One region of the Sphingobium sp. B2 genome, then DNA from elsewhere that is predicted to be linked to it. Evidence: riboswitches for the same ligand, from Rfam matches in the RefSeq annotation. Region 1 holds a riboswitch; each other region holds the start of a gene.

Region 1 (10,654 bases):
CCCGCGCCCGCTCCCCACCCGACAATTCGGTCGCGATCCGTCCTTTCAGGTGCAGCACATCGGCCCGCGCCATCGCTGCCTCTACCGCTGCCTCGTCTGCGTCGGACAGGCGGGACAGCGGCCCCAGATGCGGCAGCCGCCCCAGCGCCACCAGCCGATCGACGCTGAGCGGCCAGTGCAACGTCTGACCCTGCGGCAGATAGGCGATGGCGCGCGCTATCGCCCCCCGGTCGATCCGCGCCACATCCTGCCCGTCGATCAGCACCCGGCCCGCGCGCGGCTTCGCAAGGCCCAGCATCGCCCGGATCAGCGTGGACTTGCCCGCGCCATTGGGACCGATGATGCCGACCAGCTGGCCCGGCTCCAGCGTCACCGCGACATCGCGCACCGCCACATGACGGCCAAGCCGGACGGACAGCCCTTCTACCGCCAGGCTCACCATAGCCGTCGCTCCCGCATCAGGTGGATCAGGAACACCGGCACGCCCAGCATCGCGGTGACGACCCCCAGCTTCAGTTCATTGACCGACGGGATCAGTCGCACGCCAATATCCGCCAGCGTCAGCAGCACCGCGCCGCCCAGCAGTGACGGCCATAGCACCGCCGATGGCGACCGATCGGTCAGCGGGCGGACGATATGCGGGACGATCAGGCCGACAAAGCCGATCGCGCCGGACACCGCCACCGCGCCGCCCAGGCCGATCGCGACGCCCAGCATCATGCGCAACCGCGCGGCATTAAGGTTCACGCCCAGCGCCTGCGCGCCTTCCTCCCCCAATGTCAGCGCGTCCAGCGTCCGCCCGTCCGCCAGCAGCAGCGCCGCGCCGATCGCGATGCAGGGCAAGGCGACCAGGACATGCACATAGCTGCGGTTTTCCAGACTGCCCATCAGCCAGGTCATGATCTCCATCGCGGCAAAGGGGTTGGGCGACAGGTTGAGCGACAGGCTGATGCCCGCGCCCGCCAGCGTCGCGACCGCGATCCCCGCCAGGATCAGGGTCAGCGGGCTTTCCGATGGACCGGCCAGCAGGAACAGCCCGGCAATGGCGACAAGCGCGGTGGTGATGGCGAGCAGCGGCAGGACCAGCGGGTGCAACGCGCTGAGGCCGAAATAGAGCGCGCAGACCGCGCCCAGCGCCGCTGCGTTGGACGCGCCCAGCACGGACGGTTCGGCCAGCGGGTTGCGCAGATAGCCCTGCAACGCCGCGCCCGACAGGCCCAGCATCGCGCCCACCAGCAGGCCCAGCAGCATGCGCGGCAGGCGCAGGTCGATGATGATCGCACGGGCAACCGCATCGCCGCCGCCGGTCAGCACCGCCCATATCCGCGCCGGGCTGATCGCGACGGCCCCCAGCATCACCGATCCCATCGCCGCGCCGACCAGCAGGATCAGCAGCGCGGGGACGAGCAAGGGGTGGCGGCGGGCCGTCATGAGTGCTCCCCTTGGCGGTTGGCAAAGCGCCATGTTCCTGCGAAGGCAGGAACAGGTCCTACTACAAGACAGGCTCCATGATCCGTCCGTTGATCCTCGCCATTGCCGCCCTGACACTCACCGGAACGGCACACGCTGCGCCGCGGCGGATCGTGTCGCTCAACGTGTGCGCCGATCAATATCTGATCGCGCTGGCCGACAAGGGCCAGATCGCGGCGCTCAGCAGCAATGCGCTCGACCCCGAATTGTCGGCGGCGGCGGAAAAGGCGCGCGGGTATCGTACGCTGCGCCGCGCTTCGGAAGAGGTGCTCGCGATCCGCCCCGATTTGATCCTGGGCTATCCGATCGGGCCGAACATGGTCGCCGGAGCGCCGCCGGGCCAATGGACCACATTGGGCCTGGCCAGTGCGGACAATTATGGCGCGATTAAGGACCAGATACGGCAGGTCGCGCGCGCGGTCGGCCATGTCGACCGGGGCGAAAAGCTGATTGCGCAGATGAACCGCGATCTGGCAGCACTGCCGAAAGCGAAGCGCGGCGGCGTTGCCGCCTATTATCAGCGGCGCGGCTATATGACCGGCACAGGCACGCTGGTCGATGACCTGATGCATCGGGTCGGGCTGACCAATCTGGCAGCAAAACTCGGCAAGCCTGCGCTGGCGCAGGTGCCGCTGGAGGCGATGGTCGCGGCGCGGCCCGACTGGCTGATCGTGGAAAGCGGCAGCGAAGCGGTGGTCGATCAGGGGACCGAAATGCTCCAGCATCCGGCGATCAAATCCATCCCGCGCATCAGCCTGCCGCAAAGCTGGACCGTGTGCGGCGGCCCGGCCTATGTGCAGGCGGCGCGGGCCATCGTGGCGCAACTTGGGGCGCCACGCAGCAAAAGCACGGCGCGTCAGAACGCGCCAAGGTGAAGGGACGAGCAGCGCGCCCGTCCCCCCTTGTGCCATATCAGAAGCGGACACGCACGCCGCCAAAGGCGGAGCGGCCATAGACGCCATAGCCATAGGCCGTGGCGTAGGCTTCATCGAACAGATTGTCGATCCGGCCATAGACTTCCAGATGCTCGCCCAGCGGCAGCGAAGCCCGCAGGCCGACAAGCGCATAGCCGTCCAGACGGCGGGTGTTGGCGGCATTGTCGAAACTGTCGCCTACCATCGTCACTGTCGCCCCGGTCGACAGGCCGAACGACCAGACATAGTCGCTCGAAACGCTGATCGCATTGGCCGCGCGGCGCGGCAGGCGGTTGCCGTCCGTGATCCCGCCCGACCGGTCGCGCGCATCGACATAGCTGTAGCTGCCCGTCACGGTCAGCGCGTCCACCGGCTTCAAGGCAATGCTCGCCTCCACGCCCTTGGCGCGGGTGCGGTCCAGATTGCTGTAGCTGAAGGTCGCATTGTCATAATTGATCTGGTCGGTCGTATCCCGCCGGAACGCCGTGACCGACAGGATCGCCCGGCCACCGTCCAGGCTCTGGTCAAAGCCGATATCATAGCTTTTCGACCGTTCGGGGAGCAGCGCGCTATTGCCGCTGAACATGTCGTACAGCTGATAGAGCGAGGGCGCCTTGAACCCTTCGCCATAGCTCAGGCGGATATTGGTCGCGCCTGCATTGGGCGAATAGTTGGCATTCGCGCCGAACGTGGTCGCGCCGCCAAACTGGCTATGATCGTCATGCCGCACACCGCCCGTGACCGACAGGCCCGTGAAGGGCTTGACGATCGCCAGCGCATAGACGCTGTCGATATTGATCTTTGCCGACGACGTGCTGCCGAACCCGAAGAAATCATAGTCGGGCCGTTCATGCTCGTAGCCGAATACCAGCTTGGCCTGATCGACCGGGGCATAGACGCCTTCATATTCAAAGCGCAGGTTGGTGCCGGAATAGCCATAATCCGGGTCGGTGCCGCGCACGAAATAATAGTCGCGGTCGTTGCGCAGATAGGTGACGGCTGCGCGGTTCGTCAGCTTGCCATCCAGCAAAGCCAGGTTGAGGCCCGCATAGCCCACATATTGGTCCAGCTTGCTCACATCGCTGCTGTCGGCCGGTGCGCCAAAGAAGCTGTCATAGTCGAGATCGGCATGGATGTAATAGCCACGTAGATCGAGGCTCAACGCATCGCTGAACGCCAGTTTGAGCCGCGCGTTGGTGGCGATATTTTCATAGCCGTCCTTTTCCGTGCCGCCCACCGCAGATGAGATGCCGTCCGTGCGGAAATAGGCCGCGCCCACACCGCCCGACGCGATGCCGCTGGAGCCGGACACGTCCGCCTTGGCATTGACCGTATCGCTATAGCCATAATCGACCGAGGCGTTCGCGCCGAAGCCGTCCACCGGCACGCCGGTCATGATGTTGACCACGCCGCCGATCGCCTGGCTGCCATAGACGACCGAGTTGGAGCCGCGCAGCACTTCGATCCGCTTGATATTGCCGGTCAGCAAATGGCCGAAATCATACCCATCGCCGATGCCGCTGGGGTCATTGACCTTCACCCCGTCGATCAGCACCAGAGTCTGCGTCGTTTCCGCGCCGCGCAGCGATACGCCGGTCACTCCGCCGGTGGACCCGTTACGGTTGAAACGAACGCCCGGCGTCGTCGCCAGCAGATCGACCACATCGACCGCCTGCCGCGTCTGGATGGTCTGCGCGTCGATGACGGTGATCGCCTGCCCCACTTCGTCGCGCGACTGTTCGATGCCCGATGCGGTGACGATGATGTCGTCGTCCTGCGCCAGAGCGGGCGTTGCCGCCAGCAGCGCAATGAGAGAAATCCCTGTTTTTACCATGATATATGCCCTGCGCGTCCCATGCGACTTCAAGGCCAGGGCGTCCGCGCACGCGGTCGCGCCATGATGCGGGATGACGCCAGCCCCCGCCGCACGGCACGATGCGGCCCCGGCCGCACAGCGTCGCTCGACGGAAAACCACCGTGCCATGACCAATCCCCTGGATCAGGGCAAGAGCGACCAGACGCCGGCAGGTCTCCTGGCTCACGGGTCAGGGCAATGATGCACGAACCTTCCCAGACAGTGGCGTCCAGTGGCCGGGTCTTGCGACCCTTATGCATCATGCTCACCGCTTACAGTTGCAGGGACAGCTGCGGAATAGGGCGCTTCCACGCCCGCACCGCATTCCCATTTTCAGCCCCTTGCGGGACACCGGCGCGATCTAGCTGCAAGAAAGGCGAGCCCCCCTCACGCGACGCGCTCTAGGGCAAAGGCGCGGCATTGCCAAGCGGCTGTTTCGCTACGTCAGCGGGGCGTTGCCCCGGTGCAACATCGCGTCGCGTCGCGCCAGCACGACCAGCGGCAGTCCCGCCGCCGCCGCGCGCTCCGCCGCCAGCCTTGTGGGGGCGGAAATCGTCACCAGAAGCGGGCATTGGCTCAGCACCGCTTTTTCCACCAGTTCATAGGAACAGCGTGACGACAGCAGCGCAAAGCCCTCGTCCCAGCCCGCGCCCGCGCGCTTCATGGCGCCGATCAGCTTGTCGAACGCATTGTGCCGCCCGACATCCTCCCGCGCCAGACGGATCGCCCCGTCCGCGCCGACCCAGGCGGCGGCATGGGCCGCGCCGGTCGCGGCATTGAGCGGTTGATGCGCCGCCAGCCCATCAAGCGCGCGAAAGATCGCGGCGCGGTCGGCGCGCGATCGCGTCGTCACTGGCGGCAGGGGCCGAATCGCCTGCTCCAGATTTTCGATCCCGCACAGGCCGCACGATGAATCGGACGCGCGGTGCCGTACCCGGTCCAGCAGCAAATCGGTCCGCGAAGGCGGCAGAGTCGCGCGCGCCACGATGCCCTGATCGGTATCATGGGTATCGACGTCGAACGGCGCATCGTCCGGCCTGATCAGCCGTTCCGCCAGCGCAAAACCCAGCACCAGATCGGTCAGATCAGTGGGCGTCGCCATCAGCACCGCATAGCCGATGCCGTTGAATTCGATCGCGACCGGCACTTCATCGGCCAGCACCCGTTCGACCGCTTCGCCCTGCCCATCGCGGGCCAGACGGATGAAGGTCAGCGCGTCGCCGCCCTGCTTCAAGCGCTGATCCGGCGCACGGCCTGCGCCGCGATCGGCGACAGGGCGTCGGGCTGCTCCGCCGCCAGCGCCACGATCCGCGCACGCATAAGCGGGTCCCAGAAGCTGGCGATATGGCTGGCGGTGGACGCAACCGCCTCCGCATCGCCCTGCGCCGCCAGATTGCGCGCGATCTGGTTGGCCATGTAGATCAGCCGGTCGGCGGTGGACATGACGTCATTTTCGTCGCTCATCGGGCCGATCCTATTCCGCCGCTTCCAACGGCGCAATGCGGCGGCTCATCCTGGCCTGATCGGCATAGTCGAGTTGCCAGTCGCTGGGGCCGTTGGATGGCATCACCTGCACCGCCGTCACCTTATATTCCGGGCAGTTGGTCGCCCAGTCGCTATAGTCGGTGGTGATGACATTGGCCTGGGTTTCGGGGTGGTGGAAGGTCGTATAAACCACGCCCGGCGCTACCCGCTCGGTCACTTGCGCGCGCAGCGTGGTTTCCCCCGCACGGCTTTTCAGGGCAACCCAGTCGCCTTCCTTGATCCCGCGATTTTCCGCATCGGACGGATGGATTTCCAGCCGGTCCTCCGGGTGCCAGGCGGTGTTTGCCGTCCGCCGCGTCTGCGCGCCGACATTATAGTGGGACAGGATGCGCCCGGTCGTCAGCAACAGCGGGAAGCGCGGGCCGGTCTTTTCGTCCGTCGGCACATAGTCGGTGACGACGAACTTGCCCTTCCCCCGCACGAAACCGTCGATATGCATGGTCGGCGTACCATCGGGCGCAGCGTCATTGGCGGGCCATTGCAGCGATCCTTCCGCCTCCAGCCGGTCATAATGGACGCCCGCAAAGGTCGGGGTGAGCGCGGCGATCTCGTCCATGATCTGCGCGGGGTGATCATAGGTCCACTGGAGGCCCATGGCGTTGGCGACCAGTTGCACAATTTCCCAGTCGGCATAGCCATTGAGCGGGGCCATCACCTTGCGCACCCGCTGGATGCGGCGTTCGGCGTTGGTGAAGGTGCCGTCCTTTTCTAGGAAGGTCGATCCCGGCAGGAAGACATGGGCGTAATTGGCGGTTTCGTTGAGGAACAGGTCCTGCACCACGACGCACTCCATCGCTGCAAGCCCCGCCGCGACATGATGGGTGTTGGGATCGGATTGAAGAATATCCTCGCCCTGCACGAACAGCCCCTTGAACGTCCCGTCGGTCGCGGCGTCCAGCATGTTGGGAATGCGCAGCCCCGGCTCGGCGTCCAGGCTGACGCCCCATGAGCGTTCGAACAACTGCCGCGTCGCCGTGTCGGACACATGGCGATAGCCGGAAAATTCATGCGGGAAGCTGCCCATGTCGCAGGCGCCCTGCACATTATTCTGCCCCCGCAGCGGGTTCACGCCCACGCCTTCGCGCCCGACATTGCCGGTCGCCATAGCGAGGTTGGCGATGGCCATCACGGTCGAGCTGCCTTGGCTGTGTTCGGTCACGCCCAGGCCATAATAGATCGCGCCATTGCCGCCTGTGGCATAGAGCCGGGCGGCAGCGCGTACCTCGTCCGCCTTCACGCCGGTCAGCGGTTCGATCGCTTCGGGCGAACGGGCGGGTTGGGAGACGAAATCGGCCCAGTCGGCAAACTCATCCCAGTCGCACCGTTCGCGGATGAAGGCTTCGTCATAGAGCTTCTCCGTGACGATGACATGCGCCATCGCGGTCAGCATCGCGACATTGGTGCCGGGGCGCAGGGGCAGATGATGATCCGCCTCGATATGGGGGGATTTGACCAGATCGGTGCGGCGCGGGTCCATGACGATCAGCTTGGCCCCCTGCCGCAAGCGGCGTTTCATCCGGCTGGCGAACACGGGATGGCCGTCGGTCGGGTTCGCGCCGATGACCAAAATGACGTCCGACTGCATCACGCTGTCGAAATCCTGCGTACCCGCCGACGTGCCGAAGGTCTGGCTCAGCCCATAGCCGGTCGGCGAGTGGCAGACGCGGGCGCAGGTATCGACATTATTATTGCCAAAACCCTGGCGGATCAGCTTCTGGACAAGGAAGGTTTCCTCATTGGTGCAGCGGCTGGACGTGATGCCGCCGATGGAGCGGGTGCCATATTTCGCCTGGATGCGGCGGAATTCGCTGGCCGTATGGGCGATCGCCTCGTCCCACGACACTTCGCGCCATGGCTCGTCGATGCTGGCGCGGATCATCGGGTTCAGGATTCGGTCCTGATGCTGGGCATAGCCCCAGGCGAAGCGACCCTTGACGCAGCTATGGCCGCGATTGGCCTTGCCGTCCTTCCACGGCACCATGCGCACCAGTTCCTCGCCCCGCATTTCCGCGCGGAAGGTGCAGCCCACACCGCAATAGGCGCAGGTGGTGACGACGGCGCGGTCGGGGGTGCCAACTTCGACGACCTTCTTTTCGATCAGCGATGCGGTGGGACAGGCCTGCACGCAGGCGCCACAGGACACGCATTCGGATCCCAGAAATCCCTCGCCCTGCGACGCGGAAACCTTGGAATCGAATCCCATCCCCTCGATCGTCAGCGCGAACGTCCCCTGCACCTCGTCGCAGGCGCGCACGCAGCGCGAACAGACGATGCACTTGCTGGGATCGAAATCGAAATAGGGGTTAGACTGGTCCTTCGCCTGCCCCATATTGGTCGCGCCATCATAGCCATAGCGCACGTCGCGCAGGCCAACCGCGCCAGCCTGATCCTGCAATTCGCAGTCCCCGTTCGCGCCGCAGGTGAGGCAGTCGAGCGGATGGTCGGAGATATACAGTTCCATCACCCCGCGCCGCAACTGCTTGAGGCGGTCGGTCTGGGTACGGACCACCATGCCTTCGGCCACTGGCGTCGTGCAGGACGCGGGATAGCCGTTGCGGCCCTCCACCTCCACCAGGCACAGGCGACACGAACCAAAGCTTTCGACGCTGTCAGTGGCGCACAGCTTGGGAATGGAGCCACCCAGCAGCGACGCCGCGCGCATGATGCTGGTGCCTTCGGGCAGGGTGACAGACTGCCCGTCGATGGTCAGCGTGACGGACTTGCCGGTCGCAATCGCAGCGGGCGTGCCATGGTCGGTTTCGCGGGTAAAGGTCATTCCGCAGCCTCCTTCAACGGCGCAGGCGCGCCGAAATCTTCTGGGAAGTAATCGAGCGCGCTCAGCACCGGATAGGGGGTGAAGCCCCCCAGCGCACAGAGCGAGCCATATTTCATCGTATCGCACAGATCGCGCAGCAGCGTGGTTTGCGCGTCGAGCGATGTGTCGATACGGCTGGGGGAACGGGAGTAGAGGGCTTTGCCCAGAACGCCGTGCTCCTGCGAAGGCAGGAGCCCAGGGTCAGGTTGCGCTGCGGCTGCGGGAGCACGCCCCGCCATGATCCGGTCGACAATCTCCACCCCGCGCGTCGATCCGATCCGGCAGGGCGTGCATTTGCCGCAGCTTTCCGCCGCGCAGAATTCCATCGCGAAACGCGCCATATGCGCCATGTCCACGCTGTCGTCGAACACCGTGATCCCGGCATGGCCGATCAGGCCGCCAGCCGCCGCAAAGGCTTCATAGTCGAAGGGCAGATGGAACATGGATGGCGGGAAATAGGCGCCCAGCGGCCCGCCCACCTGCACCGCGCGTACGGGCCGCCCGCTGGCCGTGCCGCCGCCGACATCGTTCACCAGTTCGCCCAGCGTGATGCCAAAGCCGATCTCATACAGGCCACCATGGCGCACATTGCCCGCCAGTTGCACCGGCATCGTACCGCGCGACCTGCCAAAGCCGACGGCGGCATAGGCCTCCGCCCCTTCCGCCAGAATGAACGGCACGGCCGCCAGGCTCAACACATTGTTGATGACCGTCGGCTGGCCGAACAGACCTTTGAGCGCAGGCAGAGGCGGCTTGGCCCGCACCTGTCCGCGCTTGCCCTCGATGCTGTCGAGCAGCGCGGTTTCCTCGCCGCAGACATAGGCGCCCGCCCCTTCGCGCACTTCCAGCGTGAAGGGCGCGATCAGATGGGCGGCATGCTCGATCGCCAGTCGCATCGTGGCGATGGCGAAGGGATATTCGGAACGGATATAGATATAGCCATGGCGCGCGCCCACGGCATGGGCCGCAATCGCCATGCCCTCGATCAGGCAATAGGGGTCGCCCTCCATCAACATACGGTCGGCAAAGGTGCCGCTATCGCCTTCGTCGGCGTTGCAGACGATATATTTGTCGCCCGCAGGCGCATCCAGCACCGTCTGCCACTTGATGCCGGTCGGGAACCCCGCCCCGCCGCGCCCGCGCAGGCCCGACGCCTTGACCGCATCGACCACGGCCTGGGGCGTCATTGCGCGCGCCGCCTCCAGCCCCTTCCATCCGTCCTGCGCCGCATATTCGGTCAGGTTGACCGGATCGATCAAGCCGCACCGGGCGAAGGTGAAGCGCTGCTGTCCCGCAAAGAATGGATGCTGGTCGACCGGCCCCAGCCGGTTGGCGTGGCTGCCATCCAGCACCGCCGCTACATCCCCCGGCCCGACCGGACCATAGCCGATCCGGCCTTGCGCCGTTTCCACCTCGACCAGCGGTTCGATGCTGAACAGCCCGCGCGATCCGGTGCGGATCACCTCGCACCCCGCATCGGCAAAGGCCTGCGCGACAGCGTCCGCGCCCAGCGCCACCGACGCCATGTCGCGGCTCACATAGATTTTCATGCCGCCACCTCCGCCGCGATCCGGTCCAGCGCCGCACCGTCGATCCGCGCGACCGGGCGACCATCGACCAGCGCGTTCGGCCCGACCGCGCACAGGCCCAGGCAATAGACCGGCTCCAGACTGATCGCGCCATCGCCGCGCGTCTCCCCCATCGCCACGCCCAGCCGCTGCGCCGCCGCCGCCTCGATCGCCGCGCCGCCCCGCGCCTGGCAGCTTTCGGCCCGGCACAGTTTCACGACATGGCGGCCCGCAGGCGTCCGGCGGAAATCATGGTAGAAGGTGACGACGCCATGCACATCGGCGCGCGACAGGTTCAGCGCGCGGGCGATGACCGGCACGACAGTGTCCGCGACATAGCCAGCCTCTTCCTGCACCGCATGCAGTAGCGGCAGCAACTGGTCGCGGGTTGCGCCATGACGCGCAGTCCAGCCTTCGATAAACTCTTCCATCCCGATACCCTGCCTTATGGCTCAGCTTTTGCCGCGATTGTGCGGCGGGAAGGCGC
Region 2 (10,654 bases), on a different contig from region 1:
TGCCGGCGGATTCGGTGGGAAGGTCGTTAGCGAGAAGGTAGGGCAATGGGTGTCTCCTCAAGCCGCTTCGCTGCGCTGGGCGAGCGGCACGAAAGGCAGGTTTTCCGGGCCGGTATAGTTGGCCGATGGCCGGATGATCTTGTTGTCCACGCGCTGCTCGATCACATGCGCGGCCCAGCCCGACGTGCGGGCAATCACAAAGAGTGGCGTGAACATCGCGGTCGGCACGCCCATCAGATTGTAGGATACCGCCGAGAACCAGTCGAGATTGGGGAACATGGCCTTGGCGTCCCACATCACGCGCTCGATCCGTTCGGCGACGGCATATTGGCGCTGGGCGCCCGCCTCGTCCGCCAGCGCCTTGGCGACGCGCTTGATGACGACATTGCGCGGATCGGAAATCGTGTAGACCGGGTGGCCAAAGCCGATCACCACTTCCTTGGCCTCTACCCGGCGCCGAATGTCGGCTTCGGCCTCGTCAGGGGTCGCGTAGCGTTTCTGGATTTCGTAGGCGACTTCGTTGGCTCCCCCATGCTTTGGCCCGCGCAGCGCACCGATGGCGCCTGCGATGCAGGAATACATGTCCGACCCGGTGCCGGCGATGACGCGCGCTGTGAAAGTGGAGGCGTTGAATTCATGCTCGGCATAGAGGATCAGCGAGGTGTGCATGGCGCGCACCCAGCGTGCAGGGGCAGGCCTGCCATGCAGCAGGTGGAGGAAATGCCCACCGATGCTGTCGTCATCGGTCTCTACCTCAATGCGGCGGCCATGGTGGGCAAAGTGATACCAATAGAGCAGGATGGAGCCGAGCGAGGCCATCAGCCGGTCGGCGACATCGCGCGCGTCGGGCTGGTTGTGGTCGTGCGTTTCGGGCAGCACGCATCCCAGGGCAGAAACACCAGAGCGCATCACGTCCATCGGGTGCGCGGCAGCCGGAATAGCTTCGAGCGCTGATTTCACCGAATGGGGCAGCCCGCGCAGACCCTTGAGCTTGGCCTGGTAGGCGGCCAGTTGCGGTGCAGTGGGCAATTCACCATGGACCAGCAGGTGAGCGATTTCCTCGAATTCGGCTCCCTCGGCGAATTCCAGAATGTCGTAGCCGCGATAATGCAAATCGTTGCCGGTCTTGCCGACAGTGCACAAAGCGGTGTTGCCCGCGGCAACGCCCGAAAGCGCAACCGATTTTTTGGGTTTGAAGGCAGTTTCGGCGTTCATGCGGCATAGTCCCGTTTGTGGGTGAGCGTGGTGAAAGTGAAGCGGCCACTGGCGGCTATGGTCCGGCCGCCGTCCTGTGTCGCGGTCGCGAATACCGCGACGATTATGGCCTGATGATCGGCGCTGACCGGCCAGGTTTCGAGATCGACGCCGGGCGAGGCGAAGCCTTCGTTGAGCTGGATAGATTCGCATCTGGCAAAGCGGATCGTGCCGACCAGATGCGAGGAAGCGCGATCGGCGGCGGCGCTGACCATGGCTCCGAAAAGGTCGAGACCCTTTTCCGGGCGGTTGGAGATCATGTCTGTGCTCCTTCCAGTATAGCGGCGGGCACGCGCACATGACCATCCATGAGGATGCGGGCGCTGCGGCTCATGATCGCCTTGGTAACGGTCCAATTGCCGTCCACCAACGCGGCCTCGGCTCCGACACGTAGGGTGCCGGAAGGATGGCCGAACGTGACTGCTTTGCGCTCTCCTCCACCCGCCGCAAGATTCACGAGGGTTCCGGGCACGGCGGCAGCCGCCGCGATCGCGACCGAGGCGGTGCCCATCATCGCATGGTGCAGCTTGCCCATCGAGAGCGCCCGCACCAGTAAGTCGATCTCTCCTGCCATCACATTTCGGCCGCTTGCCGTGCGATGATCGACGGGCGGGGCGACGAAGGCGATCTTGGGTGTGTGCTGGCGCTTCGCCGCCTCCTCTGGCGTCCCGATCAGGCCCAGCTTAAGCGCGCCGATGGTGCGCAGTGCCTCGAAGCGTGCGAGTGCAGCCGCATCGCCGTTTATGGCTTCCCGCAGTTCAGTGCCGGTATAGCCGAGATCCTTGGCATTCACGAAGATCGTTGGAATGCCCGCGTCGATGAGCGTGGCCCTGATCCGCCCGCCACCGACTAGTTCGTCAGGCACTTCGAGATCGTCCACCACGTTGCCGGTCGGGAACATCGCGCCGCCTTCATCGGCGGGGTCGAGAAATTCCAGCACGATCTCGGCAGCGGGAAAGGCCACCCCGTCCAGCGTGAATTGGCCCGTCTCCTGCACCGCGCCGCCGTTGACCGGGACATGGGCGATAATGGTCTTGCCGATATTGGCCTGCCAGATGCGCACGGTGCGTACCCCGTCCGAACCGGCGTCCACATAGCCTGCATGGATCGCGAACGCCCCGGCAGCAGTCGAGAGATTGCCGCAATTGCCCGACCAGTCGACAAAGTCGCTGTCGATGGAAACCTGCCCGTAGAGATATTCGACGTCATGGCCGGGGCGGGCGCTGGGCGAAAGGATGACGCACTTGCTGGTGCTGGACGTCGCGCCGCCCATGCCGTCGATTTGCGCGCCGTAGGGGTCGGGGCTGCCGACCACCCGCTGGAACAGGCGGTTGCGGACCGGGCCGGGAATGCGGGCCGCTTCAGGTAGATCTTCCAGACGGAAGAATACGCCCTTGCTGGTGCCGCCGCGCATATAGGTGGCGGGGATGGCGATCTGGGACATCAGACGGTCGCCGTTTCGCAAGCCAGGAAGTCGGCGGCAAAACGCTGCAGCACCCCGCCTGCCTCATAGATCGAGACTTCTTCAGCCGTATCCAGGCGGCAGGTCACAGCTACGCGCGTGATCGCTTCGTCGGCATGGCGGATCACCAGAGTCAGTGTAGCGCGCGGGCAGCGTTCACCTTCCACATCATAGGTTTCGGTGCCGTCGAGGCCCAGCGTCAGGCGGGTGGTGCCGGGCTGGAACTCCAGCGGCAGTACGCCCATGCCGATGAGGTTGGTGCGGTGGATGCGTTCGAACCCTTCAGCGACGATGGCTTCTACGCCCGCAAGCCGCACGCCCTTGGCCGCCCAGTCGCGCGAGGAGCCCTGTCCATAATCTGCCCCGGCAATGATGATGAGGGGCTGGCGGCGATCCAGATAGGTTTCGATGGCTTCCCACATGCGGATGACCTTGCCCTCTGGCTCTACGCGGGCGAGCGAGCCTTTCTGTACTGCGCCATCGACCACGGCCATTTCATTGACCAGTTGCGGATTGGCGAAGGTGGCGCGCATTGCGGTCAAATGATCGCCGCGATGGGTGGCGTAAGAGTTGAAGTCTTCCTCCGGCAGCCCCATCCGCGCTAGATATTCGCCGGCTGCCGAACTGGGGAGGATCGCATTGGAGGGCGAGAGATGGTCGGTGGTAATATTGTCGGGCAGGATCGCCAGCGGCCTCATGGCCTTCAAGGTTCGCGGGAAGGCAGCCATCGCGCCTACGCCTTCGGTATCCCAATAGGGCGGGCGACGGATATAGGTGGATTGCGGCCGCCAGTTGTAGAGCGGGCTGGCCTTGTCGCGGCTACGCGGGGCAAACATCGGATCGTAGATTGCGCGAAACTGCTGCGGCTTCACAAAGGCTGCCACGATGGCGTCGATCTCCTCATCACTCGGCCACAAGTCGGCCAGACGGATGTCTCTGCCCTCCGCCACGCCGAGCACATCATTTTCGATATCGAAGCGCATGGTGCCCGCTATCGCATAAGCGACCACCAGTGGCGGCGACGCGAGAAAGGCCTGCCTGGCGTAAGGATGGATGCGCCCGTCAAAGTTGCGGTTCCCCGACAGCACGGCGGTGGCGTAGAGGTCGCGCTCGATGATCTCGCTCTGGATCGCAGGATCGAGCGCGCCGGACATGCCGTTGCAGGTGGTGCAGGCATAGGCAACGATGCCGAACCCCAATTTTTCCAGTTCGGGCAGCAGCCCGGCTTCTTCCAGATAGAGCCGCGCAACCTTGGAACCGGGCGCGAAGGAGGTTTTGACCCATGGCTTGCGCGCCAGGCCCAGTGCATTCGCCTTTTTCGCGACCAGTCCGGCGGCGACCACGTTGCGCGGGTTCGACGTATTGGTGCAACTGGTGATCGCAGCAATGATGACGGCGCCGTCTGGCAGTAGCCCCTCGCGCTCCTGCGCCTTGGCCTCTACGAGATCGCCGGCGATGCCGCGTTCTGCCAGCGCCGACGTCGGCAGGCGGCGGTGCGGGTTGGACGGCCCGGCCATGTTGCGTACCACGGTGGACAGGTCGAACTCCAGAACGCGCTCATATTCGGCGGCGCGCAGATCGTCGGCCCACAGCCCAGTGTGCTTTGCGTAAGCCTCGACCAGGCGGACATGCGCTGCATCGCGTCCGGTCAGCAACAAATAGTCGATCGTCTGGCTGTCGATGTGGAACATCGCGGCAGTGGCGCCATATTCGGGGCACATGTTGGAGATCGTCGCGCGGTCGCCGATCGAAAGGCCGTCGGCGCCTTCGCCGAAGAACTCGATCCAGGAGCCGACGACGCGGCTCTGACGCAGGAATTCTGTGATTGCGAGCACGATGTCAGTGGCCGTTATCCCCGGCTTGCGGTGGCCGGTCAGGCGCACGCCGACAATATCGGGCAGGCGCATCATCGAGGCGCGGCCGAGCATGACCGTTTCGGCCTCCAGCCCGCCGACGCCGATGGCGATGACACCGAGCGCGTCGACGTGCGGAGTGTGGCTGTCTGTGCCCACGCACGTATCCGGGAAGGCGACGCCATCGCGCAGCTGGATGACGGGCGACATCTTTTCCAGGTTGATCTGGTGCATGATGCCGTTGCCCGCCGGGATCACGTCGACATTCTCGAAGGCGCTCTTGGTCCATTCGATGAAGTGGAAGCGATCCTCGTTACGGCGATCCTCGATCGCGCGGTTCTTGTCGAACGCCTGGGGGGCGAAGCCGCCATATTCGACCGCAAGCGAGTGGTCGACGATCAACTGGGTCGGCACCACCGGGTTGACCTTGGCGGGATCGCCGCCCTGATCGGCGATCGCGTCACGTAGTCCTGCCAGATCGACAAGCGCCGTCTGGCCAAGAATGTCGTGGCACACGACACGCGCGGGATACCACGGAAAATCGAGATCGCGCCTGCGTTCGACGATCTGGGTCAGCGCGTCGGTCAGCAGCGCAGGATCGCAGCGGCGGACGAGTTGTTCTGCCAGCACGCGCGAGACATAAGGGAGGCCAACATAAGCGCCGGGGCGGATCGCTTCGATCGCGGCGTGCGTGTCGAAATAGTCGACTGCGGTGCCGGGCAGCGGTTTGCGATAGGCATCGTTCATCGGCGCTGGGTCTTCCATCAGGGTGTCGACATCAGGATCGGGTCGGGGCGCTCCATTCTGCGCCATGGGGGCCTTATCGGCGGTGCGCGGCTTTACGAAAATGGCTGAAAAGGCGAAGGGGTGCGGACGGATTTCTGCAAATCAGCGAATTTTGCGAATTGCGGTCATCGTATGACCCGTCTCGTCCGCACCACCATGCGAAGCGCGTGCGGTCGACTAGCGGAGCATTAGCCCTCAAGTTCCCGGCGGACGATGTCGGCGCCCGCGCCCAGGGCGTTCAGCTTGCCGCGCGCCACCTGCCGGGACAGCGGTGCCATTCCGCAATTGGTCGACGGATAGAGCTTGTCGGCATCGACGAACTGGAGAGCCTTGCGCAGCGTATCGGCCACCTCCTCCGGGGTCTCGATGGCATCGCTCGCCACGTCGATGGCGCCGACCATCACCTTCTTGCCCCGGATCAGTTCGATCAGGTCCAGCGGAACGCGGGAACGGTGGCATTCCAGCGAGATGATGTCGATCTTGGACTTTTGCAGGTTGGGGAAGGTCTCCTCATACTGCCGCCATTCCGATCCCAGCGTCTTTTTCCAGTCGGTATTCGCCTTGATGCCGTAGCCGTAGCAGATGTGGACCGCCGTTTCGCATGTCAGCCCTTCGATCGCGCGTTCCAGAGTAGCGATTCCCCAGTCGTTCGCCTCTTCGAAGAACACGTTAAAGGCCGGTTCGTCGAACTGGATCACATCGACACCTGCAGCTTCCAACGCCTTTGCCTCCTGATTGAGGATCGTCGCGAACTCCCAGGCCAGCTTCTCGCGGCTGCGGTAATGGGCATCGTGCAATGTATCGATCATCGTCATCGGGCCGGGCAGCGTCCACTTGATCGGCTGGCTGGTCCGGGCGCGCAGATATGTCGCATCGTCGGCGAAAACGGGCTTCGGTCGTGCGACCGCGCCCACGACCGTGGGCACGCTGGCATCGTAGCGATTGCGAATCCTGACGGTCTCGCGCTTTTCAAAATCGACGCCGCTCAGATGCTCGATGAAGGTCGTGACGAAATGCTGGCGGGTCTGTTCGCCATCGCCGACGATGTCGATCCCCGCCTGCCGCTGGTCGTCCAAGGCCAGGCGCAGGGCATCGTGCTTGGCGACGGCCAATTCATCACCCTTCAGCTTCCAGGGCGACCAAAGTTTCTCAGGCTCCGCAAGCCATGAGGGCTTGGGCAGACTGCCGGCGGTCGATGTGGGCAATATTCTATTCATGATGGATGGCCTTTTCTTCTATTGGGTCAGATCATGTTCTTGGGTGCTTGTGTGGCGGACCATTGCGAGAGAAGTTGGCCGTAAGGTTTGATGAAATTCTCTTCTGCGAACCGGCCCTGTTCGATGCCCAGGCGACTTCGTTCCTCGCGGTCGTAGTCAATGCGCGTGGACGAAAAGTCCTGATGCGTCAGGCTGGGCAGGAAGCGCGTTCCCGCTGTGCGATTGGCGTTGTAGATTTCGGGCCGGTAGATCTTCTGAAAGGATTCCATCGTGCTGATGGTGCCGATCAGTTCCAGGTTGCTGTAGTCGCCGAGCAGATCCCCAGAAAAATAGAAGGCCATGGGCGAGCGGCTGCCCCGTGGCATGAAAAAGCGGACCTTAAGACCCATCTTTGCGAAATATTCGTCGGTCGGCGAGAATTCACTTTGCCGGTATTCGAAGCCCAGAATGGGGTGATGGTTTTCCGTGCGATGGTAGGTCTTGCTGCTGGATACGCTCAGGCAGATGACGGGAGGCTTGGAAAAATTGGCCTTGTACGTATCGGACTGCACGAAATGGCGGAACAGACGGCCGTGCAGATCACCAAAGCCGTCCGGCGTGTCGAAACCGACGCGGTCCCGGTTGTGCTCCGCCAGCAGCACGCTGAAATCATAGTCGCGCAGGTAGGAGGAGAAGTTGTTTCCGACGATCCCGGCGATGCGCTTGTCCGTCTTGCGATCGATGATGTTGGTGTTCAGAATTTCGATGATGGGAAACGCCGTGAGGCCGTTGGCAGCGGCAAGGCTCATCGCGACGGAAATGATATCCAGTTCCATGCCGTAGCGATCCCCATCGGGATTGTCCCAATCGGCTAGGTCGTTGAAACGGTTGTCGATCATCCTCAGCACGCCACGCAGATTCTCCTGCCGGTTCTCTCCTCTGGCCAGATTGGCGAAGTTGGTCGTGATACGCGTCGTATCCGACGGGCGATAATCGTCGTCAAAGCGAAGGCGCGTGATGGAAAAGGTAAGCTCCTCGCCCGTCATGATCCGATGCCCTGATGGCTGCTTGTCGGTGGCGATGGTCGGCGTGCTGTGGTCGTGGCGGGAAAGGGCAGGATTGGCGCAAGTCACGGGCATGCAAAGGCTCCTTCGGTCCGGCGCGAGCGCCGTCCGTCTTTAGCGGGCTGAATGATGGAATATTGGCGGCGCGCCGCTTCCGTCAGGGGTCAGCCTGATGGCACGGCGCGCGGACGCATTCGTCGGTAGCGAATGAGGCGGAACAGGATTGGAAGCATTGACCGATCACCTGCATTTGCCGGGCGGAAGGGCCAAAGAAGAACGCGCAAGGCATGAATTACCCGGAAAGTGCTTTGCGGCACGGGCAACGCTTCAAGCGCGATCCATCGGAGGAACCCCCGTCCGAGGAAAGTTATGGCGCCAAAGGCAGGTCTCCTGGCTTACGGGTCATCGCGGTGGTTCCGGCCTTCCCGGGTTTCTTGCAAAAACCCAGTGACGCGAAATGGAACCGCCGCTCGCCGCTTACAGTTGCGGGGGCAGCGCCGGACTCTGCCTCGAAAAGGCACCACCGGCTTCCCGTCTTAGCCCCGCCATCATGCCTGAGGCGGGGAACCTTGACAGGCTCGTTTGACGCCATTCAGGCATAATTGTCAAGAGTTATATAAAGGTTTCTTTATATAGTGTGGGCGGCTGTGCGTTCAGCCATCGACGGCATTCGGGCAGTTCCGCCCAAGCCGTGAATCAATGGAGTCAGCAAGATGGCCGTCACGCCCCGACCATCGTGGCGCGGCTGCCCAGCTTAACGTGATCAGTCCGATCAATGGAATGACAGCGGCCCGATCTTCTGGACTATGTCGCCAGCGCGATTGGCACCCGATAGATTGCCTCGGCATTGCCCCCAAGGGAACGGCACAGGTTGAGGCCAGCGTGTAGCAAAGGCAGTGCCAGTCTTTTTTGCGACCCAGACAGGCGTACTTCGGGCCCTGCGATACTGAGCGCGCCCACGAGCCGGTCGCCATGGCCGATCACCGGCACCGAAAGCGAGGCAACATGCGGCGTCGTAACGCCAGAGGTATAGATGGGCAGGGGCGGTAGTGCGGGTTTAACCTCCGGCCAGTTCTCGAACAAAAGCAGCAACTGCGCAGAGGCCGATCCGTCGAGCGGCCGCTGTGTGCCTGGCTGGACGTCGAGCCGCAGATTGCTTGGAGAATTTACCCGAAACAGGCAAAGCCGCACATCTCCCTGACGCACATAGAATGTCGCTGTTTCCTCGGTTTCAAAGGCGAGTTTGGCGAGAATCGGCTGGACATGCTTTTCAAGATCGTTGCCTTCCCTGAAGATCGAGTTGAGCCGAGCCACCTCGCTGCCCAACTGATACTGGCCGTCGGGCATCCTGATCAGGAGATTGTAGCGTTCCAGCGAGACGGCCAGGCGCATGATAGTGCTTTTGACCAGGCCAGTGCGCTCGGCAAGCTCGGCAAGACCAAGAACGCCGTCGCCCTGTTTGAAGCTTGTCAGCAGCAGCAGCCCTCTTTCAAGGGCGGCTACGCCTTCCAGTGCCGGTCGATCCTTGAAGTCCGTCGCCATCGCAATCCCTCTGAAACTTCGACTGCTGTAGCGGACGGGTAGGGATCAGGCTATCAAATCCCTTCGCAACCCAAACGCTTGAGCGTTTCTTCAACCCAGGCGCGCGGATTTTCGCCCCGGCGGATCTTGGCCATCTGCTCGGTTTCGGCAGCATGCTTTGCCGCTGCTTTGGCGCACACAGCATCCGCTTCGTCGATGTTGACGGCAATAAGGCCGTCGTCGTCGCCAAGGATCAGGTCGCCCGGCTGGATCACCATGCCGTCAATGGCAATCGGCACATTCACTTCGCCGGGGCCGTCCTTGTAAGGCCCACGGTGCGTGATGCCAGCGGCAAAGACCGGAAAGCTGCCCGCCCGGATCGCCGCGGCGTCGCGAATGGCGCCGAAGATCACGATGCCGGCAAGGCCGCGGCTTTCCGCATGGGCGACCATGAGCTCACCGATCAGCGCGTTGGTCAGGTCACCCCCGCCGTCGACCACCACCACATCGCCCGGTTCGGCAATATCGAGCGCGCGGTGCAGCATGAGATTGTCGCCGGGCCGTGCCTTCACGGTGACGGCAGGTCCAGCCAGAACGCCGCCGCCGTGCATGGGGCGAAGCGCCGCGCCGCCAGCGAACATACGGTTCATGGCGTCGCTCACATTCGCGACCGGCAATTGTGCGGCACGTTTAACCAGATCGGCGGGCACGCGACGCTCGACGGGCAATACTCGGAAACCGATGCTCATAAAATCTCCAGTCGCGATCAGAATTTGAAACGGAAGCCAACGCGATAGACGCGGCCAAATGTGTCGTAGAGCTGGGTGTTGGTCGCCACCGCGATCGATCCGTCGCCCGGCGCATAGGGCGGCTCCTGATCAAGGACGTTCTGGACGTTGAAATACATCTCCGCGCCCTTGCCCAGATCTTCGAACCGATAAGCAAAGCGCATGTCCCAATAGGCTTGCGGCTTGATGTGCTGCAGGCTGACTGCCTGCGGACCCTTGGTATTGTCGTAACGCCCGCCACCGATGAAGCGCAGCTGGTTGAACCAGTTGAAATTGCCGTGCGTGAAATCGGCCTGGGCGTTGACGCGCCAGTGCGGGTTGGAATTGATACCCACTTCGCCCGCCCGGTCGATGGAAGGCGACCCCGGTGTCGTCGTCGCAAGTTTGCCGACATAGGAAATGATGCTGCGCAGCGACAGTGAGTTGGACATATCCGCGAAAGGCACGCGATAGCTCAATTCAACATCGACGCCGTTGGTGACGAGCGTGGAGAGGTTGATCGGATAGGCCGTCAGGGCCGAGATGTTGCCGGCTGCGTCACGGGTGATGAAGCCGCAGGCGAGTTGGTTGCCGGCAAAGCACTGGTCAACGCCCTGCTGCGCCGACAGCGACCCGATCGCATCGTTGATCTTGATGTCGTAATAATCCGCCGAAATGCTGAGGCCAGGAACGAAGCTCGGCTGGAACACCGCCCCCAACGTCAGCGTGTCCGCCCTTTCCGGTTGCAGGT
Region 3 (10,295 bases), on a different contig from region 1:
GCCGCCGCTCGTCGCGCGCCTCCATCATCTCGCTGACCAGTGCGGCGGCGGTCGTGAAGCCGACGGCCAGGCCCCTCTGGCAGGCGGCCAGGCCGAGCCCGAGGGCGACATGAGTCTTGCCCGTGCCGCTGGGACCGAGCGCGATGACATTCTCGCGCCGCTCGATCCATTCGCAACGCGCCAGTTCCAGCACCTGCATCTTGTTGAGCTTCGGGATGGCGGCAAAGTCGAAGCTGTCGAGACTTTTGACGACCGGGAACTTCGCCGCCTTGATGCGGCGTTCGACCTTGCGGCGGTCGCGCTCGATCATCTCCCGTTCGGCAAGCCGGGTCAGATAGCCGATATGATCGACGCCCTCGGCGGCGCATTGCCGGGCCAGCTTCTGGTACTCGCGCTGGAAGGTCGGCAGCTTCAAGGTTTTGAGATAGTGGGCAAGCAGGATCTCGGGGGCCTCGGTGCTCATGCCGCTTCCTCCCCCTCAACGTTACCGAGCAGGCGCATGTAGGCCTTGACCGAGGTCGTCTCGACATTCGCCCTCGGCAGGTATGGGTAGATCGACAGGTCCAGTCGCGGCGGCCGGCGCTCCACCTGGCACAGGACCAGATGCTTGACCGCATCGAAGCCGATCGCACCGAGATGCAGGGCCTGCTTCACCGCCGCATGCAGATCGGCGAGGTCGAAGCTTTCCAGCAGCCGCAGAACCTGCACGTACTCGCGCCGGCCGTGCTTGTTCATCCTCGCCTCCATCAGGCGGCGCAGCGTGGCGAACTCGCCGGGCAAGTCCCAGCCCTGGAGAGGAGCAGCCTGATCCAGCGCGTTGATCTTCTGCTCGATCAGCGGCAGGTAATGCAGCGGATCGAAGACGACGTCTTCGCGTTCCCAGCACCGCGGATGGCGGGCGATGATCTCGCCGCGGCAGCCGATCACCACCGCGTCGACGTAGCCGCGAACCCAGACATCCTGATGCCCGTAGGCGACCGGGACCGAATAGTCGTTGGTCTTGTAGCGCACCAGCGACTGCGCCGTCACTTTGGCGCTGGCCTGGTCGCAGGCATCGAAGGGTGCCGCCGGCAATGGACGCATGGCGGCAAGATCCCGCTGCAGCCGTTCCCCGATCGTCTCGCTCTCGCCGCGCAGCCTGTCATGCTGACGCTTGCGGCATTGCTCTTCCAGCCAGGCGTTGAACGCATCCCATGTCGCAAACCGCGGGATCGGCACCATGAAGTTGCGCCGGGCATAACCGACCAGCCCCTCGACGTTCCCCTTGTCGTTGCCCTTTCCCGGACGGCCATAGCGATCCCGGATCAGGTAGTGGGACAGGAAGCCACTGAACAGTGCCGCACGCTTGCGTGTCCCGTCGGGCAGGATCTTCGCCACAAGGCAGCGGTCATTGTCGTAGACGATCGATTGCGGCACCGCGCCGAAGAAGGCGAACGCATGGATGTGGCCATCCACCCAGGCCTCGGCCACCGCCGCCGGATAGGCTCGCACATAGCAGCCGTCGCTGTGCGGCAGGTCGAGCACGAAGAAGCGGGCCTTCTGCTCCACGCCGCCGATCACCACCATCGCCTCGCCAAAGTCGGCCTGCGCATGGCCCGGCGGGTGCGACAGCGGCACGAACACTTCCTGTCGGCGCTGCTCGCGCTCGCGCATGTAATCCTTGATGATCGTGTAGCCGCCGGTGAACCCGCATTCGTCGCGAAGCCGGTCGAACACCCGCTTGGCCGTGTGCCGCTGCTTGCGCGGTACCTTCACGTCCTCATCAAGCCAGTGATCGATCGTTGAAACAAACGCATCCAGCTTCGGCCGGCGCACCGGAGCCTGCCGCCGGTAGCCGGGTGGGGTCGAATACGACAGCATCTTGCGAACACTGTCGCGCGATATGTTGAAATGCCTCGCCGCCTCGCGCTGGGTCATGCCGTTCCCACAGGCGACGCGGACCTCCCGATAAAGTTCCACGGTATAGATCTCCCGGCCCTCCCTGCACGCTGCAGACAGGACATAGGTGGACGACTTTTACGCCGCCCGAAGCGGGACTATCCCGCCGCTACCGTGGTAGGTTTTTGCACCGCCGCTCTCAGCCTCAGCACGGTTTTAGTTGCCCGAAACCCCGCGCGGTTGAGACGAAAAACAGGAGAACACCCCCCGCTGATGCAGAACTCACAAGTTTTGCATCAGACTAGAAAGCGCAGAAATCTGCGCCTCTCCGTGATGCAAAAATCTGATGCACATTCTGGCGCTGTTCTGCTGCCAGTATCCCTGTTTCAAGCACCATCGCCCTGATGCAAAAGTTTTGAGTTACGCATCACCCAGATAATGGCGAGCGTGCCCATAACTGGCCTTCTTCACATTGACACTCCTTTCCGCCCACCCTTAAGCAGTACGCTAAGCGAAGGTGCCGTCCACGCGCTGCCATTGGGCGGATGCGGGGGGACGGTGAAAAGGGAAGCCGGTGTGATTCCGGCGCTGTGCCCGCAACCGTAATGCCAGTGCGCGAGCCTTCGGGTTGAGCCGGCAAGTCGGGAACCTACCCTCGCCGTCGTCCGCGCCCGGCCGGGTCCAGCCGCAAGCGCGTGGAGAAGTGTGGGCCTTTGGCGGGACCGTGCCGATCCTCTGGGGCGACAACGTATGTCGCATTACCCGGAGGAATTTCCATGCCCATCGCCCTACTTCTTGCCGCTGCCGCTGCCGGACCTGTCACCGTGGACGGCGCGGTGCCGCCCGATATCGTCGTTACCGCTGCGCTGGTGCCCGTAGCGTCCGCTGACGTGCCCGCCTCCAGCTCGATGCCAAGACGATCGAGTCACTGGGCCAGCCCCTCGCGCTCGACCTTATCCGCCTCACGGTCGCGTCATCGGGCACGCAGGGCTCGCTCACCCAGATACGCATTCGCGGAGCGGAGGCGAACCACACGCTGGTCTTTGTGGACGGGATCGACTTCAACGATCCCGCAGCCGGGGATCGATCCCGAAGACGCGGCGATGATCCAGGGATTCCTCATCAACAAGTTTCGCGGTGATCCCGCGCTGTTCGAGGACCGCTATCGCGACATCGAGCGCCTTTCGGGCTGGCCCGGCTTCGGCGTGGTGCCGTGGCTCGCAGAGTGCGCGCGGCTCCCGAGCGAGGATGCGGTCGTGCTCGAAAGGCGGCAAGCGCTCGCCTCCGGCCGATTGCTCATCGCCTGCCTCGTCACGCCGCGCATCTCCAATTTCGACGATCTCGATCCGCTCAAGCTCGAACCGGGCATAGAATTGGCGATGATTTCCCCGGGTCAGCCAATCCCGGTCGAGGCTGCTTTGATCGTGCTGCCGGGCTCCAAGGCGACCATCGCCGATCTTGCCGCGATCCGGCGCGAAGGCTGGGACATTGATATCCTCGCCCACCATCGTCATGGCGGCGCGGTTTTGGGCCTGTGCGGTGGTTATCAGATGCTCGGCAAGCGCATCGCAGACCCGGACGGCATCGAGGGCGCACAGGCTGATGTGGCGGGCCTCGGCCTGCTTGATGTCGAAACCGTGCTAGCTGGAGAAAAGACGTTGCGGCGGGTCGCGGGCGAGGCGCTGGGCGCGCGGTGTGAGGGCTATGAGATGCACATCGGCGCTACCTTTGGTCCCGATACAGAGCGCCCGCTCGTGCGGCTCGACAGCGGCCGCAACGATGGTGCCGTGAGCGCAGACGGCTTGGTCTCGGGCACCTATCTTCATGGGCTGCTGGCGGATGCCCGGCAGCGGGCAGCATGGATCGCGCGGCTCGGCGGCAATGGCGCGGGCGTCGATTATCACGCCTCGGTCGATGCCGCGCTCGATGGTCTTGCCGCCGAACTCGAACGACATATCGATGTCGATACGATCCTCGCCCTTTCATCAAAGGCGAGCCGAGATTGATAGTAGCACGGCTCCGTTTAAACGCTCTCCGTCCAATCGCCGGCGTCTGTCATTGGTCTATAAGGCACTCCGATCCGGATTTTGGCGGTGCCCCGCCGGCGCAGAGTGGCGGCGATATGACGCTCGGCCGCCGCGCGATCGGGAAAGGCGTGGCGCTGCGCCTGGCCGCGTGTGCCGATCCGGCCCCAACGGGTTTCGACAACGATCATGCCGAACAGGTCGAGGCTCGCGGTGATACTATAGCGCCGGCGGATGTTGCGCGCCGGATCGAGCGCCACCAACTCGATCGCATCGGGGATAATTGCGCCTTTCATGGCGCAAAGCCTACAAAATCAGCTCTGCGTTGTCCGACGACTTCTTTGAATCAAAAGCCGCCCATTGATTCACAAAGTCTATAGAAGTGTCGCGATAACTCAGCCGGCAATGCTTGATGCTCTCCCTGGTTCAGTTCATGTGTTTTTTCATGCGCCATAGGGCTTCGACCGTAGCAGCCTTGATGCTCGCGATCGGCGCGGCCTCGCCGATCGCCGCGCAGTCGGCCGACCAGAAGGCTCCGCAACCGCGCATGGTCTATGTGCCGGGACGCGGCACTGTTCTTGTCCAGCCCGTGCCAACCGATGATCCCCGTGCGGTTGCGCGCACGGTCATCGTGCCGGGTTACGGCGAGGTTTATGCCGTACCTGTGCGGCCAAAGGATACCCGGAGCCCGAGACCACGCTGTGTGGATGAAGAAGTTGCGGCCGTAGGTGGCTCGCCCTCTTCCCTCGCCATGTCGGCGATCGACCTGAAGCGCAGTAACGCTAAGCGTTCATCCACCGCATTGCCTGTCGGTGCCGCGCATGCCATTAAGTCGCCGATGACCGACTCTGCCACCCTGTTCTGCGCGGACTATTGGCGCTCCCTCTAGGGAGCGGCATGTCGTCATCATTCATGACCATCGCCGCCGTGCCGGGGGGAATGGTCTAATCAGCAAACGTCACCTGTCGCGGCGGCCTCCGAGGGAGGAAAGCGAAGTGACGTTCTCGAACAAGGTGAGCTGGGCTATCGAGCCCGGCCGCTGCGCGCTGCTGATCCACGACATGCAGCCGCACTATCTCGGCGCACTTCCCGAGGCTTGTCGCCGCCAGCTTGTCGCCCACGTGCAGACGATCGGGATGGGGTGCATCGCGCGCGGAATCCCGCTCTTCGCTTCCCAGGTGCCGGCGCAGGACGCGCGCGAGCGTGGCCTAATGCTCGATATGTGGGGCAGGGGACCCACCGCCGCCAGTGACGCCCTCGATCCGGAGCTTAGGTTTGACGGGCTGTAACCGTCCGGCCTGACCCGCTTGCCGAAGCGCAGAGGAGTGCGCAGGACGTCCTTAAGGTCGCACATAAGGACGCGCTTAAGGACAGCCATGACGCAGGTGACGGTGTTGACGGGGGCTGCTCGCCGCCGGGATTGGTCGGATGAGGAACGGCTCGAGATTCTTCGTGAGGCGTTTTCGCCTGGTGCCAAGGTCCAGCACGTTGCGCGGCGGTACGACGTCTCTCGTAGCCTGATCTATCAGTGGCGTCGTGCGGCTCTGCGCCGGGTGCAAGAGGCGTTCGTCCCGGCGGTGATCGACAATACGCCGGAGCCGGCCGTGGTCCCCACCGCACCGACCGAGCCGGAAGCGGCGATCGTGCTGGAGCTGACCGATGGTCGGCGGATGCGCATTTCGGCATCGACGCCGCCGGCGTTGGCAGCGGCTGCGCTGAGGGCGGTGCGATGATCCCGTCGGGTGCGCGGGTGTGGATCGCGATGGGCCATACCGATATGCGGCGCGGGATGCAGAGCCTGGCGGCGATGGTCCAGCAGCACTTCACCAGGGACCCGTTCGCCGGCGATCTCTGGGTCTTCCGGGGCCGCTCCGGATCGCTGATAAAGATTATCTGGCATGATGGGATTGCCATGTCGCTGTACACACGGCGGCTCGAGAAGGGTAAGTTCATCTGGCCCTCCGCGAAGGACGGCGTGGTGTCGCTGACGAGTTCGCAATTGGCCTGCCTGCTCGACGGGATCGACTGGCGCAACCCGCAGTATAGCTGGCGTCCGCAGAGTGCCGGATAACTTCACAAGACCGCGCATTTTCGGCTTGCCCTCGGGGCCTGGGGATGATTCACTTCGTTCATGGAAGCCGCCGTTTCGCCCTTTCCGGACGACGCCGATGCGCTCAAGGCGCTCCTCGCAACGGCGCTTCTGAGGGCTGACGAGGCTGAGCAACGCGCCGCAAGCGTCGAGGCCGAGCTGGCCAACGCCCGCGCCCTCGCGAGCGCCACCGAAGCGCTGATCGCACACCTCAAGCTGCAGAACGCCAAGCTGAGGCGTGAGCAGTTCGGCCCCAGTGCCGAACGCACGGAGCGGCTGCTCGCGCAGTTTGAGCTCCGGCTCGAAGACCTCGAAGCCGACGCGGCCGAGGACGAACTCGCCGCCGAAGCCGCCGCGGCAATGACGGCAACCGTTTCCGCTTTCCAGCGCAGGAAGCCGGTCAGGAAGCCATTTCCCGACCACCTGCCGCGCGAGCGCGTCGTCGTGCCCGCGCCGTGCTCGTGCCCGGCTTGTGGGGGCGGGCGCCTGTCGAAGCTCGGCGAAGATATAACCGAGACGCTCGAGGTGATCCCGCGTTCGTGGAAGGTCATCCAGACGGTGCGTGAGAAGTTCGCCTGCCGGGATTGCGAGAAGATCACGCAGCCGCCCGCACCCTTCCACGTCACCCCGCGCGGATGGGCTGGCCCCAGCTTCCTCGCCATGCTGCTGTTCGACAAGTACGGCCAGCATCAGCCGCTCCACCGCCAGGCCGAGCGCTTCGCCAGCGAAGGCGTGCCGCTCAGCGTGTCAACACTGGCTGACCAGATCGGTGCGGCCTGTCAGGCGCTCATGCCAGTCTTCCACCTGATGGAGGGCCACACCTTCGCCGCCGAGCGCCTGCACGGCGACGATACCACCGTGCCGGTCATGGCCAAGGGCAAGACCGTCACCGGTCGATTATGGAACTATGTGCATGACGATCGACCCTTCGGGGGCAATGATCCGCCCTCGGTCGTCTTCTACTATTCCCGCGACCGATGCGGCGACCATCCACGGCGCCACCTCACGGCCTGGTCAGGGATTCTGCAAGCCGACGCCTATAGCGGCTACAATGAGCTCTATGCGCCCAACCGGCAGCCCGGGCCGATCCTCGAGGCGGGATGCTTCGCGCACGCGCGGAGGAAGTTTTTCGAGCTCGCCGACGTCGAGGGCGCGGCACGCAAGAAGAGCCGCGGCAAGAAGGCGCCGATCGTCTATCCGATCGCGCTCGAGGCCGTGCAGAAGCTCGACGCCCTGTTCGCGATCGAGCGCGACATCAATGGCAAGAGCCCGGCCGAGCGCCTCGCCGTCCGTCAGGAACTCAGCGCGCCGTTGATGGCCGAGCTCCACAAATGGCTGAACGCGCAGCTGGCCCGGATCTCGCGCAACCACGACCTCGCCAAGGCCATCAACTATATGCTGCGCCGCTGGGACGCGTTCACCCGCTTCCTCAGCGATGGCAAGGTCTGTCTCTCAAACAACGCCGCCGAGCGTTCACTGCGCTGCGTGCCTCTCGGGCGCAAGTCGTGGCTGTTTTGCGGCTCGGATCGCGGTGGCCAGCGGGCGGCGGTCGCCTATTCGCTGATCCTGACCTGTCGACTCAACAACGTCGATCCGCAGGCATGGCTCGCCTACGTCCTCGCCCGCATCGCCGACCATCCCGTCAGCCGCCTCGACGAACTGCTCCCGTGGAATTGGAAGGCCGCCCAAGTCGCGCTCGCCGCCTGATCCAAACTGCGCCGCGGTACTCGGCGTATGCTTACCCCTCGGCGAATGCGATGGCCGATAAAGTCTCCCAGCGAACGCGGCTTTGCTCGCATCTTTCGGCGAGCAGCTGGTCGACCCATTTTGTCCAGTGACGGCCCGCCCGCAGTATCAAGAAAATAGCGCGAAACTCTCGTTCGATGCGAGAGTTGGTCGGATAATGGTCGCCATACTGCGGAGCGTCTTCGAAGAGAGGAGGTCTCACTTTGGACATGAACACTCCCTGCACTTCCAGCAATCTACGTTCATCTCTGTGCGTGAACGTTGTTTGATGCAATCGGCCAAAAGACACCTCGTTAACTTGCGCAGGCCAGTATCGCGGCTCTCGCAAGGCGTTGCGAGAATCTGCAATAATGCGCTTGGCAGCCCGCGTGCAACGCACCAATCCGTGGCGGCCATCAGCTTCGCTCCGCACGGAGGTATCGTAAAACCCGCCTCCCTTTCAGCGCACTTGAGTGGTCCATTCGCCTTCGCAGACGCTTACTCCCTTGCACAGATATGCGTAACATTATATCTACTTTTGCAGAAGCTAATCATAGGAGAGAGCCATGCCATTCCAGGTCAATCAGCTGCATCCGATCTTTGCGGCAGAAATGTTCGGTTGCGACATCCTCAAGCCGGTGACGGATGAAACGAGAAATGCCGTCGAAGATGCGATGGCCAAATATGCCGTGCTGGTTATCCGCGATCAGGCGGCCGCGAGTGACGAGGATCAGGTCCGCTTTGCTAAGGCATTCGGGCCCTTGGAGTTGCCGCCCGATCTCGGCATGTCGGAGAGGACGAGGCCGACGCGCGTCCATCCGAAACTCTACGACGTGTCGAACTTGGACGAGAACGGCAATCTGGACAAACCCGATACGCTGCGCCGCAAGTTCGCCAAGGGCAACGAGCTCTTCCATACGGACAGCTCATTCAATGACCTGCCGACCAAATGGTCGATGTTGTTGGCCCACGTCGTCACGCCCACGGGGGGCAATACCGAATTTGTCGATACACGGGCAGCCTATGATGCGCTGTCGCCTTCGATGAAGGAGCAGGTCGAACCACTGAGCGTCATTCACAGTCTCACCTACTCGCGCGAAAGGGGTGGCCTCACCGGCACGACTGTTTTCGATCGCGCCTTTCCGCCGGTGACACAGCCACTTGTACGGACAAGCGCATCGGGCCGTAAGGCTCTCTATATCGGCGCACACGCCGCAACCGTTGTCGGCATGGATGAGGCGGCCGGGCGGACCCTGCTCGACAAGTTGATCTCGGATGCCAGCCGACCGGAGTATATATATTCACACAAATGGCTGCCCGGCGACCTCGTTATCTGGGACAATCGCTGCACTATGCATCGCGCGACCGAATATGCGTACATGGAGGACCGGCGGGATCTGCGTCGGGCGACCATCAACGAATTTGGCGAGGATCGCGTCGGCGCGCGACCGATCTAGGCTACGCGCATCTCGATCGGGGCACGCGCACGCCGCCGAACAGGCTCGTTCCCCATGCGAGAGGGGTCGCCAATGAGAGGGCGAAGACAGTGGGTGGAAAAGGCTTCGACTATATCATCATTGGCGCCGGGTCAGCGGGGTGTGTCCTTGCAAATCGTTTGTCCGAAGACCCCGGAGCCCAGATCCTCTTGAGCGAGGCAGGAGGACGCGATCGCCAGCCGCTGCTCCAGGTGCCGATCGTGGCCGGTTACTGGTTCACGCAGCGCTATTTCAACTGGTGCTTCGAGACCGAACCCCAGGCTAATCTGGCAGGACGGCGCATCAGCTGGCCTCGCGGGAAGGTCTGGGGCGGATCCTCTTCGATCAACGGTATGTCTATGTCCGCGGCCACCCACTCGACTATGAGCAATGGAAGTCCACCGGACTAACAGGCTGGGGTTGGGATGATGTCCTCCCCTATTTTCGTAAGGCCGAGCATTTCGCGCGCGGCGGCGATGCGCTCCACGGTGGCCAGAGCCCGCTGCCGGTCTCTCGGGCCGAAAGCAACCATCCTCTATCGCGCGCCTTCATTGGGGCCAGTCGCGAGGCCGGTTATCCCTATGCCGAGGATTTTACGAGCGCGGATCGCCGAGAAGGCGGCAGACATGATCAAGACCGGCCTCGACAATCAGCGGCATGCGACCATCGTGGAAGCATAGGATGGCAAGACATTCGGAAGATGCCTGCAGCCGTTCTCATCACGGACGGCGCGACGGCCCAGGCATTCGCCGCCGCCGGCCCAGTGTCATGATTGGCGATGTCGACGAGCGGGCGACCGGGGGGCAATCCAGAATCTGGAATGGCAGCCTGGATGAACGCTGATGTGCGAGAATGCCGAAGCGATGTCGAGCGGCGGGGCATGGTGCTCGGCAGGCGATCGCCTGGACCGGTCGTTTCCTTACCTGGGGGTGAGTGCGAGATCATGCGAGTGATCGAACTGGGCGATCATCTGCTTGTCGTCGGCGAAGTCTCAGCGCTAGCACGGGGCTTGGATGAAGCGCCGCTTCTCTGCCACCGTGGCGGTTATCATGCGACCGACAAGATCGCGCCGCTGCCTGGCTGCGCCTAGAGCAACTCGGACGG

The links. A riboswitch is a leader RNA that binds a small molecule or an ion and turns the genes downstream of it on or off. The one in region 1 is predicted to bind cobalamin.
Region 2: linked by a shared signal. The riboswitch ahead of FE851_RS18025 (DUF1852 domain-containing protein) and the one ahead of FE851_RS13000 (TonB-dependent receptor plug domain-containing protein) in region 1 are both predicted to bind cobalamin.
Region 3: linked by a shared signal. The riboswitch ahead of FE851_RS27125 (TonB-dependent receptor) and the one ahead of FE851_RS13000 (TonB-dependent receptor plug domain-containing protein) in region 1 are both predicted to bind cobalamin.

What each region holds. Positions count from the first base shown of each region.
Region 1 is NZ_VDBZ01000001.1:2,645,501-2,656,154, forward strand. It holds gene FE851_RS12985 (ABC transporter ATP-binding protein) at 1-442, opposite strand, end outside; gene FE851_RS12990 (FecCD family ABC transporter permease) at 436-1,431, opposite strand; gene FE851_RS12995 (ABC transporter substrate-binding protein) at 1,509-2,345, shown strand; gene FE851_RS13000 (TonB-dependent receptor plug domain-containing protein) at 2,383-4,218, opposite strand; cobalamin riboswitch at 4,390-4,610, opposite strand; gene fdhD (formate dehydrogenase accessory sulfurtransferase FdhD) at 4,679-5,473, opposite strand; gene FE851_RS13010 (formate dehydrogenase subunit delta) at 5,470-5,703, opposite strand; gene fdhF (formate dehydrogenase subunit alpha) at 5,714-8,560, opposite strand; gene FE851_RS13020 (formate dehydrogenase beta subunit) at 8,557-10,149, opposite strand; gene FE851_RS13025 (formate dehydrogenase subunit gamma) at 10,146-10,598, opposite strand.
Region 2 is NZ_VDBZ01000002.1:514,950-525,603, reverse strand. It holds gene prpB (methylisocitrate lyase) at 1-46, opposite strand, end outside; gene prpC (2-methylcitrate synthase) at 58-1,215, opposite strand; gene FE851_RS18045 (hypothetical protein) at 1,212-1,514, opposite strand; gene prpF (2-methylaconitate cis-trans isomerase PrpF) at 1,511-2,698, opposite strand; gene acnD (Fe/S-dependent 2-methylisocitrate dehydratase AcnD) at 2,698-5,382, opposite strand; gene FE851_RS18030 (methionine synthase) at 5,544-6,572, opposite strand; gene FE851_RS18025 (DUF1852 domain-containing protein) at 6,599-7,684, opposite strand; cobalamin riboswitch at 7,978-8,202, opposite strand; gene FE851_RS18020 (IclR family transcriptional regulator) at 8,420-9,157, opposite strand; gene FE851_RS18015 (RraA family protein) at 9,211-9,885, opposite strand; gene FE851_RS18010 (TonB-dependent receptor domain-containing protein) at 9,903-10,654, opposite strand, start outside.
Region 3 is NZ_VDBZ01000011.1:830-11,124, reverse strand. It holds gene istB (IS21-like element helper ATPase IstB) at 1-463, opposite strand, end outside; gene istA (IS21 family transposase) at 460-1,959, opposite strand; cobalamin riboswitch at 2,377-2,550, shown strand; gene FE851_RS27125 (TonB-dependent receptor) at 2,798-3,019, shown strand; partial or broken gene FE851_RS25200 (cobyric acid synthase) at 2,961-3,884, shown strand; gene FE851_RS25195 (WGR domain-containing protein) at 3,902-4,198, opposite strand; gene FE851_RS27120 (hypothetical protein) at 4,315-4,791, shown strand; gene FE851_RS25185 (hypothetical protein) at 4,898-5,191, shown strand; gene tnpA (IS66-like element accessory protein TnpA) at 5,279-5,635, shown strand; gene tnpB (IS66 family insertion sequence element accessory protein TnpB) at 5,632-5,973, shown strand; gene tnpC (IS66 family transposase) at 6,034-7,698, shown strand; gene FE851_RS25165 (TauD/TfdA dioxygenase family protein) at 8,283-9,173, shown strand; partial or broken gene FE851_RS27425 (GMC family oxidoreductase) at 9,263-9,963, shown strand; gene FE851_RS26470 (hypothetical protein) at 10,135-10,281, shown strand.